Butyricimonas faecihominis: one gene and its partner. The protein of the gene in region 1 interacts with the protein of each later gene in a pairwise test. Links are inferred from orthologs where the notes say so. Each region holds a gene or a part of one and is shown in the gene's direction. Other genes may lie near its edges.

Region 1 (9,173 bases):
GGCATTAAAAGCCTTACAGGGAGCGGACATTATCTATTGTCCCGGCACACAGACCAAATCCCGTTCCCGGGACATCCTGCAAGCCCTGCCCGTGGCCATGGAACGAATACGACTTTTCCACGTCCCCATGTCCAAGGATCGCACGTTTGCCAATCAAGCCTATGATGCCCTTTGCACGGAAATAGCATCCCTTGTCGCCACGGGTAAAAACGTTGCCATCACGGCGGAAGGGGATTCCGGTTTTTACTCTTCCGTGAATTCCATGTTCGACAGACTCGCTTCCATGAACCTTCCCGTTACCACCGTGGCCGGTGTCCCTGCTTTTATTGCGGCAGGAGCCATCTCGGGCCTTCACATTGTGAAACAAGAAGAAAAACTCGTCGTCCTACCGGGAATAACCACCGCCAAAGAACTGGACACCCTTCTTTCCAACGGTCATGTTGTGGTGATCATGAAACTCTCGCAATGCACGGAAGAAATACACCGTTTCATGCAAAAAAGTCCCTGCCACGAGTACCACTATTACGAAAATGTAGGCACGTCAGACGAGCTACACACGACTGCTTACAACGACATCACACGCAAAGACTTCCCCTATTTCTCGTTAATGATTATTCGTCCTTGCAAACAATTGGCATAGATATTGCGTACAAGAAGACGCAAGATGAATGATTATAAACATTTTTACAGGTTAATTATATGATTCAACGAATAATATGTGCATTGTCGTTATGCCTTTTATTGTTTATCCCGTTCCATGACATCATGGCGGGGGAACTCGTGACAAGAGATTCGCTGAACAATACAACTGACACGTTGAAGAATGGATTCTTTCACCGTCTCTATCGTTATTTCGAGCAATCGAACAAGGTGAAAGAAGAAAAGAAATTCGACTTCTCCATCATCGGCGGGCCGCACTTTTCGAGTGACACGAAACTGGGACTCGGCGTGGTCGCATCCGGACTGTTCCGCATCGACCGGGAAGATAAAACCATCTCCCCGTCAAACATTTCCCTTTACGGGGATGTCACGACCACGGGTTTTTACCTGCTAGGTATCCGGGGCAACATGATTTTCCCGAAAGACCGTTTCCGGGCAAACATCAATATGTACTTTTTCTCGTTTCCCAGTGAATACTGGGGAATCGGCTACGATGCGGGGAAAGACGAGGATCACAAGACAGAGTACAAACGATTGGAACAACAGGTAAAACTGGAACTTCTATACAAACTCGCACCCAACTTGTACGCCGGGGCAAACCTCATGTTCCGCAATGTCACGGCAAGGAATTTCGATGACATCACGTTCCTCAACGGGGCCAAGAAAAACGTGAACACCTTCGGACCGGGACTCGTTATATCTTATGACTCGCGAGACTTTATCCCGAACCCGGCAAGAGGCTTTTTCGCCCAACTGGAACAACAATTCTTCCCCGGATGGCTGGGAAATGACGATAGTTTCAAACGCACAAGCGTGGATTTCAGATATTACCAGAAAATGTGGAAAGGTGCCATACTCGCCAGCCAGTTACAAGGAACATTCAACTACGGGAATACCCCTTGGAGCATGGTTTCCCTCATGGGAGGATCATACGCCATGCGAGGGTATTACGAGGGAAGATACCGGGACAACGACCTGATACAATTTCAGGTAGAGTATCGCCAGAAGATATACAACCGCCACGGAATCACCGCATGGGCAGGAGCCGGAAACGTGTTCCCCGACATGGACAAATTCAAGTGGAAACAAACCCTGCCGACCTACGGAATAGGTTATCGCTGGGAATTTAAAAACAGAGTAAACGTAAGATTAGATTATGGATTCGGCAAAGGCGTCAGCGCATTCTACTTCGGCATTAACGAAGCTTTTTAAAGGGATCGTGAATTTCGTGAAACGGCCAAAACTATTGTTTTGGCTCTTTATCGCATTGAATTTAGTCCCGAATTTCTGTCTGCTTTTCACGGAACCTCTCTCCGGACTGGGCAAAACGATCTTGATTCTGCTACCACTTGGTGTTTACATGGTCGTGTTCTCCCTGTTCAAACGGGCGGGCCTCATGCAATTGATACTGATTCCGGTACTGATCTTACACGCCTTCCAGCTCGTTTTGTTCTATCTCTTCGGAGAGTCGGTCATCGCTGTTGATATGTTCCTGAACCTACCCACCACGAACGCCTCCGAGGCCGGGGAATTGCTGGGAAATATATGGCCCTCCATTATCATTGTCTGCGTCCTTTATATCCCCGTTATCGTGCTGGCCTCTATTGCCGTACACTATAAAGTGAAACGTACTGCCGTATTCCGCAAGCACATGATCACGTGGGGAATCATCTTCTTTATCATTGGTTCCGGACTGGTCGCTTTCGAGAAACACCGGGATAACACCTACGAGGTAAAAACAGATATATACCCGGCAAACGTGATGTATAACCTATATTACGCGGGAGTGAAATGGAACCGCAGCATGAACTACCCCGTCACCTCGAAAGATTTCGTCTATCATGCCACCCGTGATTCCGTTCATCAACGCCGGGAAATATACGTGCTGGTAATCGGGGAGGCTGGAAGGGCTGAAAACTGGGAACTGTGGGGGTATCATCGGGAAACCAACCCGTTATTAAAAAACGAGGATAACTTGGTACTATACAAAGATGCCTTAACACAATCTAACACGACACACAAAAGCGTACCACTCATCTTGTCCGCCGCCGACGCTTGCCACTACGAGTACCTCTACACGCATAAAAGCATCGTAACTGCCTTCAAAGAGGCCGGGTTTAAAACAATATTCCTGTCAAACCAGACACCGAACCGATCATTCACGGATTACTTTGCCGCGGAGGCAGACATTCATGTCAATGTACGTCCACAAGCGGACGGAGGGTTAATCACGGTCAATAAATTCGACGGAGAAATGCTCCCGTTGATACAGCAATACGTGGATTCGTTGAGCGAGAACCTATTTATTGTCTTCCACACCTACGGATCACACTTCAACTATAAAGAACGTTACCCGGAAGAATTTGCCAAATTCCAACCGGCCAACGCCACGGAAGTCGAGTACAAAAACAAGGACCAACTCATCAACGCTTATGACAACAGTGTCCTGTACACGGATTACTTCCTGCACAGCCTGATCGGGATATTGAAGAACTCGGGAGCTGATGCTACCATGATTTACTCGCCGGACCACGGGGAGGATTTACTGGACGACAGCCGGAAAAGATTCCTGCACGCCTCACCGATCCCGACCTATTACCAGATACACATTCCATTCCTGATGTGGTTCTCGGATAATTACATCGACGCTAGGCCGAGGATGTACGAGGTCGCACGTTACAATAGTAGCGCCCCCATTTCTTCGAACGCCTCAATCTTCCATACCCTGTTGAATATGGCCGAGATTCAGACCCCTTATTTTGACTCCACTTACTCGCTCGTCAATCCCGGTTTTGTCCGGAGACCACGTATGTACCTCGGAGACCACGACCAACCCGTGAATTATTACGAGGTCGGATTGAAGAAACAAGATAAAGAGATGATTCTCAAAAGGGGAATGGACTGTTCAATTGAGTGATTCTATGATTTCCTATTAAGTGATTTTATGATTAGATGATTAAAAAGAGTTAAGAATTTAACATCCCGTATGATTGTTGAAAAAATAACATGCCCCTATTGTTCAAGCAATGCTTATTCACTACTTTTGAGGCGTTAATATAACCTAACTCATAAAAAGACTCCCGGAAAGGGAATCTAATCATTAAATCAAATTATACACGATGAAAGTAGCAGTAGTAGGAGCAACAGGATTAGTCGGAAGAAAAATGTTGCAGGTTCTGGAAGAAAGAAACTTCCCGGTAACAGAGTTAATACCGGTAGCCAGCGAGCGTTCGGTAGGCAAAGAAATTACCTTCAAGGGGAAAAACTACAAGGTCATGGGTATGCGGGACGCAATCAACATGAAACCTCAACTCGCTATTTTCTCTGCCGGGGGAGACACCTCATTGGAATGGGCACCCCAATTCGCCGCAGCCGGAATTACCGTGGTAGACAACTCGTCAGCTTGGAGAATGGACCCGACGAAAAAATTGGTGATCCCCGAAATCAACGCAAACACCTTAACCAAAGAAGATAAGATTATCGCGAACCCGAACTGTTCAACAATACAGATGCTGGTCACCCTAGCCCCTCTTCACAAAAAATACGGGATCAAACGCGTCGTCGTTTCCACGTACCAATCCGTGACCGGGAGCGGTTTGAAAGGAATCAACCAGCTCGAAGGCGAACGGGAAGGCCGGGAGGTGAAAAAAGCATACGCTCACCCAATTGACCGGAACTGTCTGCCGCATTGCGACTCATTCACCGACAACGGGTACACGAAAGAAGAAATGAAACTGGTCAACGAGACCTGCAAAATATTAAATGACGACACGATTAAAGTAACTGCCACAGCCGTACGGGTTCCCGTCATGGGCGGACATTCCGAAAGTGTAAACATCGAATTCAAACAGGATTACGACCTTGACGAACTTCGTGACCTGCTCGCCCATTCAGAAGGTATCATCGTGCAGGACGATCCCGCCCAGAACCTTTACCCGATGGCCATCACAGCCAACGAGAAAGACGAAGTCTTCGTGGGCCGCTTACGCCGGGATTTCTCCCAACCCAACAGCCTCAACCTGTGGGTAGTTTCCGATAACCTACGCAAAGGTGCCGCCACAAACGCCGTGCAGATAGCGGAATACTTGTACAAACACGATCTTTTGTAAGAACCCGTAAGTTCATTATTAAAAATGAAGGTCAGCAATAATTATTTGCCGGCCTTCATTTTTTTTATAAACACTGTCACCCGCAACTACCCGTTCCGGATTTAATAACGTGTTCTGTGATCGTAAAATCATTGTAAATTTAAAACTTGTAACATGAAATGTAAGTTTATTATTTTTCTAATCGCACTAACCTCTTGTACTCATACTGCAAGAAGTCAAAACAACATCACGCTCTCCGTAGATGTGGAGAAAACCCCGGAAATGGGTTTTGTCATTTCCTACTTGAAAGAGTCCATGATTGGTATGGATTTCGATGACAAAGGACATGCAGAATATCGTATCGAAGATATGGATGCGATTTACTTAACCCTCCATAACGGCTTTGCCGAGCAGAAGACGATTTATGCCGAAAAAGGAGATCACATCCAATTATCCTTTGACGGAGAAAGCATGAAGAAAACACTAAAAATGGAGGGAGTGCGAGAAAACATTGCCGATTACTTGAAGAACGTGAAAATATCAGGGCCCGCGAATAAGGACTTCGCTTTAGACATAAAAGACTTTGTGAAATTGCTGAAAGAAAAAGTAAAGAAGAATCAACAATTGTTAGACAGCCTGACACCAGCCTTGACAAAGGAAAGCAGTAAATTCATCAAACTCGAAAAAAATCGGATTAAATACATGCTAGGCTTGTCATTACTCGACTATCCCCGGATGCACCCCTATATGGCAAAGATTGAATATACCCCGGGAGATGATTATTACAACGAGCTTAAAGCTTGGTTGGAAGAAGACCTAAATTCATTGTGCCTATGGCAATATCGCACTCTCATGACCGAAGTTCCCACATTCATCATGAGTCGTAAAACGCCTATTCATACTCCCTACGAAAAAGCCATGAAACAAATGGAGTACATCAACAATAACACCAAAGATGAACAAGTTAAACAGAATTTACTCACCATTATTGCCAACAATTATATCAAGGATGCCGGAATTCAGAAAAGTACGGAACTGGATGCTTTCTACCGGAAACACGTGACAGACAAAGAACTACTTGCCCAATACCAGCAGACGTATGATAGTTGGGCCGCAGTTTCCCCCGGACAACCTGCTCCGGATTTTAAAGCCGTTGATATTTCAGATAAAGAATTCTCCCTTAAAGACTTCAAGGGCAAATATGTTTGCCTCTATTTGTGGCCATGTGTCAGTCCCGCAATACAACAATTTTCCGAGTTGAAAAAACTACAACCTCTATTTAAAAAGAAAAACATCGTTTTGGTTAACTTGTCTATTGACAATAAAAAAGACAACTGGGTTCAAACCATACAAAACGAGGAAGCACAAGTCGGGACTCATCTTTACGCGGGATTCGATAAACATTTTTTACAGAAATGTCATTACAGTGCTGCCAGCATGGTTCAATTTATTTTCATTGATCCCGCTGGAAAGATCATAGAATTACAAGCCCCTCTCCAGTCTTCCAACATGGAAGATTTTATCAAAGAGACCATCCAAGATTAGACTTTTGCGGCCCGTGCATGGGGCCGCAACTTTTTTATTTCAATAAGTTTTTGTTTATTTGCAAAAACAATTGGAAATCACACCGTGTCAAGTCAAGAGAAATTCTTAAAAGGGATAAATCAGAAAGAATCTGATGCATGGAAAGAGCTATATCGCTATTTCTACGGGACTCTATGCAATTACACGACCAAAATTGTTGTAGACGAAACCGTGGCGGAAGACATCGTTCAAGAATGCTTTATCTCCATCTGGAATTCTTCGCTCCATTTCCAAGAGATGAAAGCCCTCTCGGTTTATCTATACCGTTCGGTACACAATAACGCTTTAAAATATCTCCGGGATAAGAATGTCGATAATCAAAGATTACAAAGATGGAGCAAAGAACAAGACGATGTTGAAGATGTTGATTTCTACCAAGCCGTCGAAGAAGAGCTTATCCGCAAATTACACGTGGTCATTGATCAATTACCGGAACAACGTAAAAACATCTTGCTATTGAGTATTGACGGCTTGACCGTGCAAGAGATTGCCGACCAACTGAATATCAGCATCAACACGGTAAAAACGCAAAAGAAAAGAGCCTACGTGTTTCTCAAAGAAAATTTAAAACAAAGTTTACTTCTCATATACATTCTAGAAATATTAAAGTAAAAAAATTACTCTAGCTGTCACCCGCATATAGCACTTTCGGATTTATAGATAAAATAACGCATAAAAATCGAATCCGATGAAATGGAATGCATTATCAGATAAGACCGAGTGGCTATTAAAAAAGATCACAGAACACACGGAAGAACCTATCGATGACAATATGCTAAAACAACTTGCAGATAAACTGCAAGAGAAGGGTTACGTATCCAAAAAACTTCGGGAACAACAACGCTTCAATTACCTAAAGGCCTACCAGCAAGTTGTTCAACCAAGAAAAAGATGGGTGTCACCCGGCTTATTAAAAATTGCAGCCGCCATTATTATCCTAATCGGAACAGGGACATTCCTGTATTTCCAGCAACTTCCCGAATTGACACCTACCCCAGATGAACTCTTTCTTACCGAAGTACATCCGGGAACACGTAAAGCTTTCTTGATTAAACATGATGGTCTGGAAATTGAATTGAAAGGAGACTCCGTGAAAATCGACGAACAAAACGGGATTAACATTCATATCGATTCCATGGGGCTACGGTATGATACCGAACAGGCTCAACAGCAAACGGCAACCCTCTATAACACGCTGGTTGTTCCCCGGGGAGGAGAATACTCGTTAGTGTTGGCAGACGGGACAAAAGTGTGGCTGAATGCCGATTCTGAATTAAGGTACCCGATCCAATTCACGGGTAACACAAGAGAAGTTTCCGTGGTAGGAGAGGCTTTTTTTGAAGTTACAAAACAAGAAGGCAAACCTTTTATCGTGAAGACGTCCCTAGGAAACATCACGGTTCTCGGTACTCAATTTAACGTGTGTAACTATCCGGGAAAAGAGAAACTCGTAACCACGTTAGTACAAGGAAAAGTATCTTGTGATCTACCGAATGGTAAGAGCATTGTCCTTGCTCCCGATCAACAATTATCGATCAACGGGAGCGGAGAAAGTAAGTTAAGAACAGTGGACACCAAGTACTTCACCTGCTGGAAAGATGGTATGTTCTTGTTTGAGGAAATGAGGATGGAAGATATTCTGGAACAATTGTCCAGATGGTACGATATTCACATTTTCTACACGAATGAAGAGGTAAAAGATTTGCATTTTTCGGGAGACCTCAGTCGTTTCAAGGATATTATAACTTTCATCGAGATGTTCGAAAAAAGTGCTGATGTAAAACTAACATTAAAAGGGAATACTTTAACAGTAGGTTTATAAAAAAACAAACCGGACCAAGCGCCAACTAAAATCCGGTTTGATATGGTTTAATTTATATAACTAAACGTCTCAAAATTATGAAAAAAAAAGGAAGAATCATGCAGGTTCTTGCAAGCTTTCTGTTTTTATTTGTTTTGCTTACGTGTCATATGAACTTAAAAGCACAAGGCAAAGCAGTAAACATGAACTACAAAGAAGTTTCTTTTGTCGAAGCGATCAATTCTTTTCGGCAACAAACCGGGGTAAAATTTCTTTACAACTTGGAAAAAGTAAAAGATAAAAGATGTAAAGACCTCGTACTGAAAAATGTACCTGTAAACAAAGCTATTGAAACCGTACTAAAACACTTCGGTTTAACCTATTCGATGGTGGAAGGGGTGGTCGTCGTGAAAGAGACGGAAGAAACATCCCCCACGACTTCGACACACACGATCACCGGCAAAGTCGTCGATCAAGCCGGCAACCCGCTCCCCGGGGTAACGGTAATTATTAAAGGAACAAAATCGGGTGTCGCAACAGACGTAAACGGAAATTTCACGATCACGTTAAATGAACAAAAAGAACAAACTCTCATTTTCTCGTTCGTGGGTATGCAAACGAAAGAGGTCTCCTGCATGGCCGGGAAAACCGTGACGGTAATCCTTGAGCCAGAGGAGGCCCAACTGGATGAAGTCGTGGTGACAGGTTATCAAAGCATCAATCGCCGGGACATGGTAGGTTCTTACACGACAGTAAAAGCCGCAGATATTATGATGCCGGCATACAATTCTATCGACCAAATGTTACAAGGGAAGATTCCGGGAATGGTTGTCGTCAATTCCTCTTCTCGTATAGGTAGTTCACCTAAAATCACGATCCGCGGAACTTCCACTATTTTCGGAAACACGGATCCGCTATGGGTCGTTGACGGCATCATCCAGCCAGACCCACTCCCCATTGATGCCAGCTCCGCTGTAACGGAAGATATGAAAAACTTGATCGGGAACCAGATATCATGGTTAAATCCTGCTGACATTGAA
Region 2 (9,044 bases), 1.8 Mb from region 1 along the record:
CTTGGTCATAAGCTGCAACTTCAAAAGCGCAACGGGTACGAGTTGAAGTTTTCTCGAATATCAAAGCGATATTCTTACCTTTCAAACGAGGTTGCTCGGTGCCGGCATATTTTGCTTTCTTTAAATCAGCAGCCAAATCCAACATGTATTTAATCTCTTTCGGAGTGAAGTCTAATAACTTCAAAAAGTTTCTGTTTCTCAAATTAAAAGCCATAACTTTATTTATTTTAGATTTATGATTTTAAATTTCAAATTGAAAAATAACAAGCATCTTTCTTTTATAAAAACGGTCAAAAATAATATATCCTAACGAAAACTAAAACCAATTCTTAGTTTTAAATTCTCAATTATCTTCTGTCATCCTCGTATTCCATTGTAATCTTGGAACCATATCTCCGATCTTCCAACTTGGTTGCCTCCGTGATAACGGATTTTTGCCCTCCGGCTTTCACGAAGCGCAAACAAGCCCGAATTTTCGGGGCCATACTACCTTCCGCAAAAACTCCCTCTTCCAAATACTTCATCGTATCGGCATAATCAAGGAATTCCAATTTTTTCTCTGTTGGTTTCTTGTAATCCTTATAAATATAAGGCACATCCGTCAAAATATAGAATTCATCCGCTTTTACACGGGTTCCAACCATGGCTGAAGCCAAATCCTTGTCGATTACCCCTTCGATCGGTTGAATATCACCTTTCTCATCAATATATACCGGAATACCACCCCCACCGGTCGTGATCACGATGTTTCCTTCACGAGCCAAACGCTCTACCAAATCAGCATTCATAAAATCTTTCGGATCCGGCGAAGGAACCACTCGACGCCAACCACCTTCTACCTTGATCTCTTCTTTGAACACCCAACCTTTCTCTTGAGCTAATTTATCAGCCTCATCCTTCATGTAAATTTTTCCTACCCGTTTGGTCGGATTCTGTAAAGCCGGATCGTTCTTGTCAACAATCACCTGTGATACCATGGAGATCACGTTACGTTGTAGCCCGTGTTCTTTCAAGATATTACGTAAATTACGTTCAATCATGTACCCGATTTGTCCTTGCGTGAAAGCCACACAAACATCCAATGGCATAGCGGCATTGTCATATTTCTCCACACCGGCAGCGTTATCCATCAAAACGTTTCCAACCTGAGGACCGTTTCCATGAGAAATAATCAGATTATATCCTTCTTTTATTAAATATACCAAATTCTCCAAAGTGTCGATGGTATTGGCATTTTGCTCTTCAATAGTACCTTTTTGATTTCCTCTCAAAAGAGCATTACCTCCCAACGCGATAACTGCTAATTTTTTTTCCATTACTCGTATTTTATTTATTATCTTCTTTTCTATTCGAAAAATTCTGCGTCCACAAAGCTAGCGAAATTAGTTATACAAAAAATAGGTAAAATCCTTTTTTATCAAAACACAAAATATTGTAAATCAATTCATTGTATAAATATTCTCCCCGTTTTTATAAATATGCAGCGTAAAAACCGGACTTTTGACCATTCGGAAAAAATTTATCATTTATTTCTCTTAACCGTCTCTTTTTTTGTACCTTTGCGATATGCAAAACGAAAACAAACCATCATCGAGAAATTTGTTCCAGCGATTTGCAAACAAATACACTTTCGTGGGGCTGCTATTTGTTATCTGGATCGCTCTGTTCGATAAATACAGTTTTATCGACCGGTTACAGTTGCGTTCAAAAATCAACCAATTGGAGAACGAACAAAAGTATTACCGGGAGAAGATAGAAGAGGACAAACGTAAGAAAGAGGAGTTGTTGGGAAGCCGGGATAACCTAGAGAAGTTTGCTAGAGAGCAGTATTTAATGAAGAAAGAAAACGAGGATATTTTCATCATTGTAAAGGAATAATCGATTGGGAAGAATTATTGCTATTGATTACGGAAAAAAGAGAGTGGGCATAGCCGTTACCGATCCATGCCAAATTATTGCCAACAGTCTAACCACGGTCAGATCACATGAGGTATTGCAATTTTTGCAGAACTATTGCTTGAAAGAGAAGGTAGACTTGATTGTTGTGGGACATCCCAAGCAAATGGACAACACTGATTCGGAAAGCATGACCTATATCAAACCTTTTCTTACCGCTCTCGGTCGTAAGCTACCGGATATACCCATCGTTATGTATGACGAACGTTTCACTTCCGTACTGGCCCACAAAGCCATGATTGAAGGAGGGGCAAAAAAGAAACAACGTCAAGACAAAGCGATAATCGATGCTATTAGTGCAACGATTATATTGCAATCGTATATGGAATCACAAAGAAATCTGAATATTTAAAAATGCTTTTACCTATTTACATTTATGGACATCCGGTTCTTCGGAAAGTTTCCGAAGACATCACCCCGGAATATGCGGGATTGAGTAAATTACTCGACGATATGTGGCAAACAATGTACGAATCAGATGGAGTCGGACTAGCTGCCCCGCAAATTGGAAAAAACATTCGTATTTTCGTAATCGACGGGTCCCCATTCGAGGAACTGGATCCGGATTGCAAGGATTTTAAGAAAGCTTTTATCAACGCACATATCTTAGAGCGTTCGGGCGATGACGTACCTTTCAACGAAGGTTGCCTAAGTATTCCCGGTATCCACGAAGATGTTATGCGAAAAGACCGGATAAAAATTACCTACCGGGATGAAAACTGGGTAGAACACGTGGAAGAATTCACGGGAACCCGTGCCCGCATTATCCAGCACGAGTACGATCATCTAGACGGGATTGTCTTCACGGATCACCTATCTGCATTGAAAAAACGTTTACTCAAAGGAAAACTGAATAACATCAGTGCCGGAAAATTCAAACAAAGTTACAGGGTAGTATTACCCAAGTAAGTTTATAAGGTCCGTAAGGTTCATAACATCCATGAATTCTTCGGACCTTATCTTGTTTGAGCCAGTCAATCATTCAATTTAAAATCTAAAATTTGAAATTAGTTTGCGCCCTATTTACTGGCATAGATTTCCTTTTCTCTTTCTCGTGATCCCGTTGATCTTGGGAATTACTGCCAGTCAATATTTATCAAGCTTTCCTTCGACGTTCATTTTAGGTGTCATTATTATATCTTTTTCCCTGCTTTTCATTATCCAGAAAGTTCGTTCCGGCCTTCCGTTTGTACTACTCGCTTTTACTGAACTTTTCTCCACGGGGATATATCTATCGGAAACCAAGACACCCTCGATCACTGCAGGCAAAACTTATCAATTAACAGGACGCTGCAATCAAATTCTTTCCCCCGGAAAGCTTGTCATTTCCTCACCTCATTTATGCACGTATTTACAAATTCCAGATTCCATGAAAGTCTCGGTTGGGGATTCCCTTTCCGGGCTGATAAGATTATACCCTTTACAAACCTCACATAATCGCCATGATTTCAATTACAACAACTACTTACAACATCAAGGTATACAGGCCAAAGGCTTTCCGGTTGGTGAAATCCATAAAACCGGACACTCGCAAGACCTTTATTCCGTGTGTCACATGATTCGAAATAACTTAGCAACTAAACTACAACAGGTCATCCCAGATAGCACGACGTACAAGCTATTAGCAGCTCTTTGCCTGGGATGTAGACAAGAAATCACTTCTGATACGAAAGAACTATTCCAAAACACGGGAACGATTCATATTCTTGCCATATCTGGATTACATATAGGAGCTATATTCGCATTTTTCTTGTGCCTATTAAGGTTATTCCATTTTAAAAGTAGAAAATCCCGTTTGATTCTGATTCCGCTAATATGGTTCGTCGCCTGCATTACCGGCCTCTCCCCCTCTGCTTGTAGAGCAGCAACCATCCTAAGCTTTATTACGATTGGAGAGGTATTCAAGCAAGAAACAATTCCCTTGAATGCCATTGCCGCTGCGGCCTTTTTTTCACTTCTTATCAATCCGGAATTACTCTATTCTGTCAGTTTCCAAATGTCATACGCAGCCTACACCGGGATCATTCTAATTTACCCATTGATGCGAATTAAAAAGATGCACAAGTTCTTCCGCCCCTTATACACGCTACTCTGCATTAGTTTTTCTGCACAAGTCATGACATTACCCATCATGGCTTACTATTTCCATTCCATCAGTTTGAACAGTATCTTCATAAATCTTATCGCAGTACCCGCCGCTTCTTTCCTTTTATATGGAGGAATCCTGCTACTTGCATTACCGGGATTCATCAATTTTTATTTGTCATATATCATCATAAGTCTAACACATCTATTTATTTTCAGCCTACAACTATTTTCCAAAATCGTGATAAACTTACCGGATTTATACCCGACGGCAACCCACGTCATACTATTTTATCTCATCATCGTCCTTGTCATCATTTATTTGATCACGAGAAAACGTCACGTCCTTAAATTTATCTGTTATAGCATGAGTATATTGCTCGTTTTTCATGGCTGTTTCACGTTCTATATACAAAACCATCAGGAAATCGTGATTCGTAATCTCTACAAACATTCCGCTATTTTATTGAATTACAAGGGTTATTACACTTACCTCAAAACCACGAATCCCGATGACGGTTTGTCCACTTATATCACAGCCAATCACTTACAAGCTTTACCCACCCATGAGGCTTTTGTCGGACAACAAATAAAATTCATTCGGAATCACCTGTCATCTCCTCAATGTTCTATATCAATAATTGACCACACTTACCCTACATTTTCGAATGAAGACATTGTCATCATTACCGAAAATATTTACCCACCCGACTCACTCAAGTTCCATCCGCAGCAAATTATCATGGACAACTCGAACACGGGTCGCTGCACGCAAGCTTGGCAAAAGTTCTGTCTCAAGAACCAGATCCCGTTTTTCAAGACAAGCGAAGTGGGAACAATTATCTTGAAAATATAGGCATTTTTTTATGGAATTCGGATTATAATGCTTTATTTTGCTCGTTAATTAACACCTAACTAAAATGGACATAGTCATAGCGGGAGCAGGAGAAGTGGGGACACATCTCGCGAATATGCTTAGCAAGCAAGAACATAATATCATGCTGATTGACAGCGATGAAGAAAAATTGGAATTACTGGGTAATCAATTGGATGTTATGTCAATTGTGGGATCTTGTACCTCAATTGGTGCATTGAAAGATGCAGGAGTACACAAGTGTGATTTGTTTATTGCAGTCAATCACCAAGAAGATCAAAATATCAACTCAGCGATCTTGGCTAAAAAACTCGGGGCCAAACAAACCATTGCCCGGGTAAACAATAGTGAATATTTGGAAGACGAGAACAAAGAGTACTTGAAAATGATCGGTATTGATTCGCTGATTTACCCGGAACGATTGGCTGCGGAAGAAATTGTAGCCTCCTTAAAACAGAGTGGTTCAAGGCAGTTACACGAATTCTCTGATGGCCGCCTGCAATTATTAGGAATCAAACTTTGGGAGAATGCCCCGGTACTCAACTTAACCTTGATAAAAATGGCAGAACGTTACGGTGCCCAGCATTTCCGCGTCGTGGCTATCAAACGAGCAGATCACACTATTATCCCGCGAGGAAATGACTCTTTCCGCTATGGAGACTTGGTATTTATTGTAACCAAGCCTTTCTATGTCCCCAATGTATTCGCTCTTTGTGGCAAATCACAATATGAAGTTAAGAATGTTGTTATTGTGGGAGGTTCTCGTATCGGTATCAAAACAGCTTCTCTGTTAGAGAAAAATTACAACGTGAAGATTATCGAAAAGGATCGGGAGAAATGTATTCTCATCGCCGACAAATTAAAATCCACGCTGGTAATCAATGGTGACGGAAGAGATTTGGCCTTATTACGAGAAGAGGGAATAAAAAACACGGATGCCTTTATCAGTGTAACCCACTCGTCCGAAACCAACATTCTGTCCTGCTTGTTAGCTAAAAAGCTCGGGGTAAAAAAGAGCGTGGCTGAAGTCGAGAATATCGACTACATTGATCTGGCAGAAAACATCGGTATTGGCACTCTCGTGAACACGAAATTAATTGCAGCCTCTCATATTTATCGTTACACGATGAACGTGGATGTAAAGCATTTGAAATTCCTCACGTTCTCGGAAGCTGAGGTTTTCGAAGTTACAGCAGAACCGGGTTCCAAGATCACCCGTAAAACTTTGGCAGATATGAATTTTCCGGAGAATGCAACTGTCGGGGGTGTTATCCGTAACGGGGATGCCATTATAGCTAAAGGAGACGTACAGATCGAGGCAGGAGACAAGGTAGTCATTTTCGCCTTACCTAGTGCCGTGAAGAAAGTAATCAAATTGTTTCAAAAATGATCAACTTTAGGTTCATTACCAACATTATAGGGAAACTATTATTTGTAGAAAGCGCATTCCTTATCTTATGCATTATTGTCGCCTTGATATACGGGGAGAACGATCTCATGGCTTTCGTTTACTCTGCGATCATCACGCTGGGAGTCGGGAGCCTCATGACATTTACAGTGAAAGTCAAAGACCGGGTACTTGCTAAAAAAGACGGCTATTTTATTGTAACCTGCACGTGGATCATCTTCACCATCTTCGGTTGCTTACCTTACTTATTCGGAGGAACAATTCCGTCAATTGTTGACGCCATATTCGAAACCATGTCCGGTTTCACAACAACAGGTTCCTCGGTAATAAACAACGTCGAGGCCTTACCACATGCCACTCTATTCTGGCGCTCCCTAACTCAATGGATGGGCGGTATGGGTATCATCGTGTTACTTTTAGCTATCATCCCCGGCTTGGGAATCGAGGGACGTGATCTCTTCGTAGCCGAAGTACCAGGTCCGACACATGACAAATTTACGGCAACCTTCAAATCAACAGCCCGACGTATGTGGTATCTCTATATTTCACTAACTGCTGCCCAAGCTATTTTACTGTTATTGGGAAATATGGATCTCTTTGATGCCATCTGTCACGCATTCACAACAATGGCTACTGGAGGATATTCGACCAAACAAGCCAGCCTTGCCTATTGGGACTCCGCATACATCCAATATGTGGTCATTATATTCATGTTTATTGCCGGAACGAATTTCGGCTTACTCTATGTCATGTTGCACGGCAAATTCCGCAAATTGTTTCATGATGAAGAGTTCAAATTATATCTTTACATCACGTTAGGAGCCAGTGCAATCATCGCAATCGTTCTATTCCTAAACGGTTATGCAAACTTAGAATTAAGCATCCGAGAATCTATATTTCAAGTAGTTACCATTCTGACAACAACGGGATTCGCTACCGCAGACTATCTATTATGGCCACCTCTCACGGGTGCCATCATCTTTGCACTCTTATTCATCGGGGCCTGTGCTGGTTCAACTTCGGGTGGCTTAAAATGTATCCGGCTCAATCTATTATTCAAAAACTCGTTTATCGAAATGAAACGGATCATTCATCCTAACGGAATTATCAATGTCAAGTATAACGGGAAAAGCGTTCACCCCAATATTATGACCGGAGTGATGGGCTTCTTTATCCTGTATATGTTTATTTTCGCTATCTCCAGCCTAATCATGTCACTATTTACTCAGGATATAGCCACAGCTTGTAGCGCTGTTATCTCTAGTATGAGTAACGTGGGTCCCGGATTTGGAGAGATTGGACCTATGGACAATTTTGCGAATCTACACGACTTTGCCAAGATATTTTTATCCATTCTGATGATGGTCGGACGTCTGGAAATATTCACGGTTCTCGTTCTATTCAGTAAAACATTCTGGAAAAAGTAATCTCTACCCCCACAAGATAATTTGGATCTCACCCAAAGAGAGGTATTTTCGGAGCTTAGATTCCGGAATACCTCGTTACTAAAAGAATAGAGAGGCGGATGAAATTATCTGCCTCTCTATTCTTAAAAAATATCCTACAATTCACCCAATCCCTGCCTCGTGACAATAATTTCATCCCCCGTACAATCAATCACTGTCGAAGGAATATTATTCCCATATCCTCCGTCTATGACCAGATCAACTAGACGATTATACTTCTCATGAATCAATTCCGGATCAGTGATATATTCCTCGACTTCTCCTTCAGCAGCTTTCACAGAAGTGGTCAGCAAAGGTCCGCCCAGCTCTTCGACAATAGCCTGAACAATAAAATTTTTGGGTATTCGAATACCTATTGTTTTACGTCTATTCATTAAGACATTGGGCAACTTACTGGTAGCCGGCAACACAAAAGTATATGGTCCCGGTAAATATTGTTTCATCAACCGAAACTCTTCATTACTTACTTTTGCATAAGCAGCGATGTTTCCCAGATCCTTACAGATCATCGAGAAATTTGCTTTCTCTGCTTTCACACCACGAATAGCCGAAACCCGTTGAACGGCCTTCACGCTATTTATATCACACCCGATCGCGTAAATCGTGTCCGTCGGGTAAATGATAACACCACCATCACGCAAGAGCTCAACGATCTTTCGAATCTCCCGATCATTGGGATTGTCCTCGAATAAACGTACAAGCATGATCGTAAATTATGAATTCACTTTCTTATGATCAGCCAAGAACGTAGCCAAACCGGAATCCGTCAGCGGGTGTTTTAACAAACCTTTGATCGCACTCAACGGGCAGGTTGCAACGTCCGCCCCAGCCTCAATACATTGAATGATATGTTGTGTGTGGCGAATTGAAGCGGCCAATACTTGCGTGTTGAAACCATAATAAGCATACATATCCACGATCTTTTCCACCAACTCGATCCCATCACTACTGATGTCATCCAAACGTCCCACGAAAGGAGACACGTAAGTTGCACCAGCTTTAGCAGCCAACAAAGCCTGTCCCGGAGAGAACACTAACGTACAATTCGTACGGATTCCCTTGTTGGTAAAATATTTGATAGCCTTAATGCCATCAGCAATACAAGGTACTTTTACCACGATATTCGGGTGCAAAGCGGCTAATTCCTCCCCCTCTTTAATCATACCTTCATAATCAGTCGCAATCACCTCTGCGCTTACATCACCATCCACGATATTGCAAATCTCAACGTAATGTTTTCTACAATTCTCGTCAC

Evidence for each region.
Region 2: the proteins of R8806_RS11905 (region 1) and def interact in binary tests that used the Escherichia coli proteins (3 or more experiments, as listed by UniProt). The link is inferred for Butyricimonas faecihominis from one-to-one orthologs.

What each region holds. Positions count from the first base shown.
Region 1 is NZ_AP028155.1:2,849,441-2,858,613, forward strand. Bases 2,891-5,774 are described here. They hold R8806_RS11905 (aspartate-semialdehyde dehydrogenase), read left to right. Parts: upstream 2,891-3,779; coding sequence 3,780-4,769; downstream 4,770-5,774. Other genes in these bases: R8806_RS11900 (lipid A phosphoethanolamine transferase), read left to right, coding at 2,891-3,577; R8806_RS11910 (redoxin domain-containing protein), read left to right, coding at 4,923-5,774. Also shown: cobI (precorrin-2 C(20)-methyltransferase), read left to right, coding at 1-640; R8806_RS11895 (BamA/TamA family outer membrane protein), read left to right, coding at 700-1,872; more of R8806_RS11900, read left to right, coding at 1,817-2,890; more of R8806_RS11910, read left to right, coding at 5,775-6,293; R8806_RS11915 (RNA polymerase sigma factor), read left to right, coding at 6,378-6,944; R8806_RS11920 (FecR family protein), read left to right, coding at 7,021-8,154; R8806_RS11925 (SusC/RagA family TonB-linked outer membrane protein), read left to right, coding at 8,232-9,173.
Region 2 is NZ_AP028155.1:4,611,360-4,620,403, reverse strand. The notes cover bases 1,333-4,087. They hold def (peptide deformylase), read left to right. Parts: upstream 1,333-2,310; coding sequence 2,311-2,865; downstream 2,866-4,087. Other genes in these bases: R8806_RS19135 (ComEC/Rec2 family competence protein), read left to right, coding at 2,969-4,087; ruvX (Holliday junction resolvase RuvX), read left to right, coding at 1,883-2,308; R8806_RS19150 (FtsB family cell division protein), read left to right, coding at 1,633-1,878. Outside these bases: R8806_RS19160 (ornithine carbamoyltransferase), read right to left, coding at 1-214; R8806_RS19155 (carbamate kinase), read right to left, coding at 348-1,316; more of R8806_RS19135, read left to right, coding at 4,088-4,897; Trk system potassium transporter TrkA, read left to right, coding at 4,962-6,305; R8806_RS19125 (TrkH family potassium uptake protein), read left to right, coding at 6,302-7,750; R8806_RS19120 (L-threonylcarbamoyladenylate synthase), read right to left, coding at 7,885-8,493; fsa (fructose-6-phosphate aldolase), read right to left, coding at 8,503-9,044. UniProt on the Escherichia coli protein: Removes the formyl group from the N-terminal Met of newly synthesized proteins. Requires at least a dipeptide for an efficient rate of reaction. N-terminal L-methionine is a prerequisite for activity but the enzyme has broad specificity at other positions.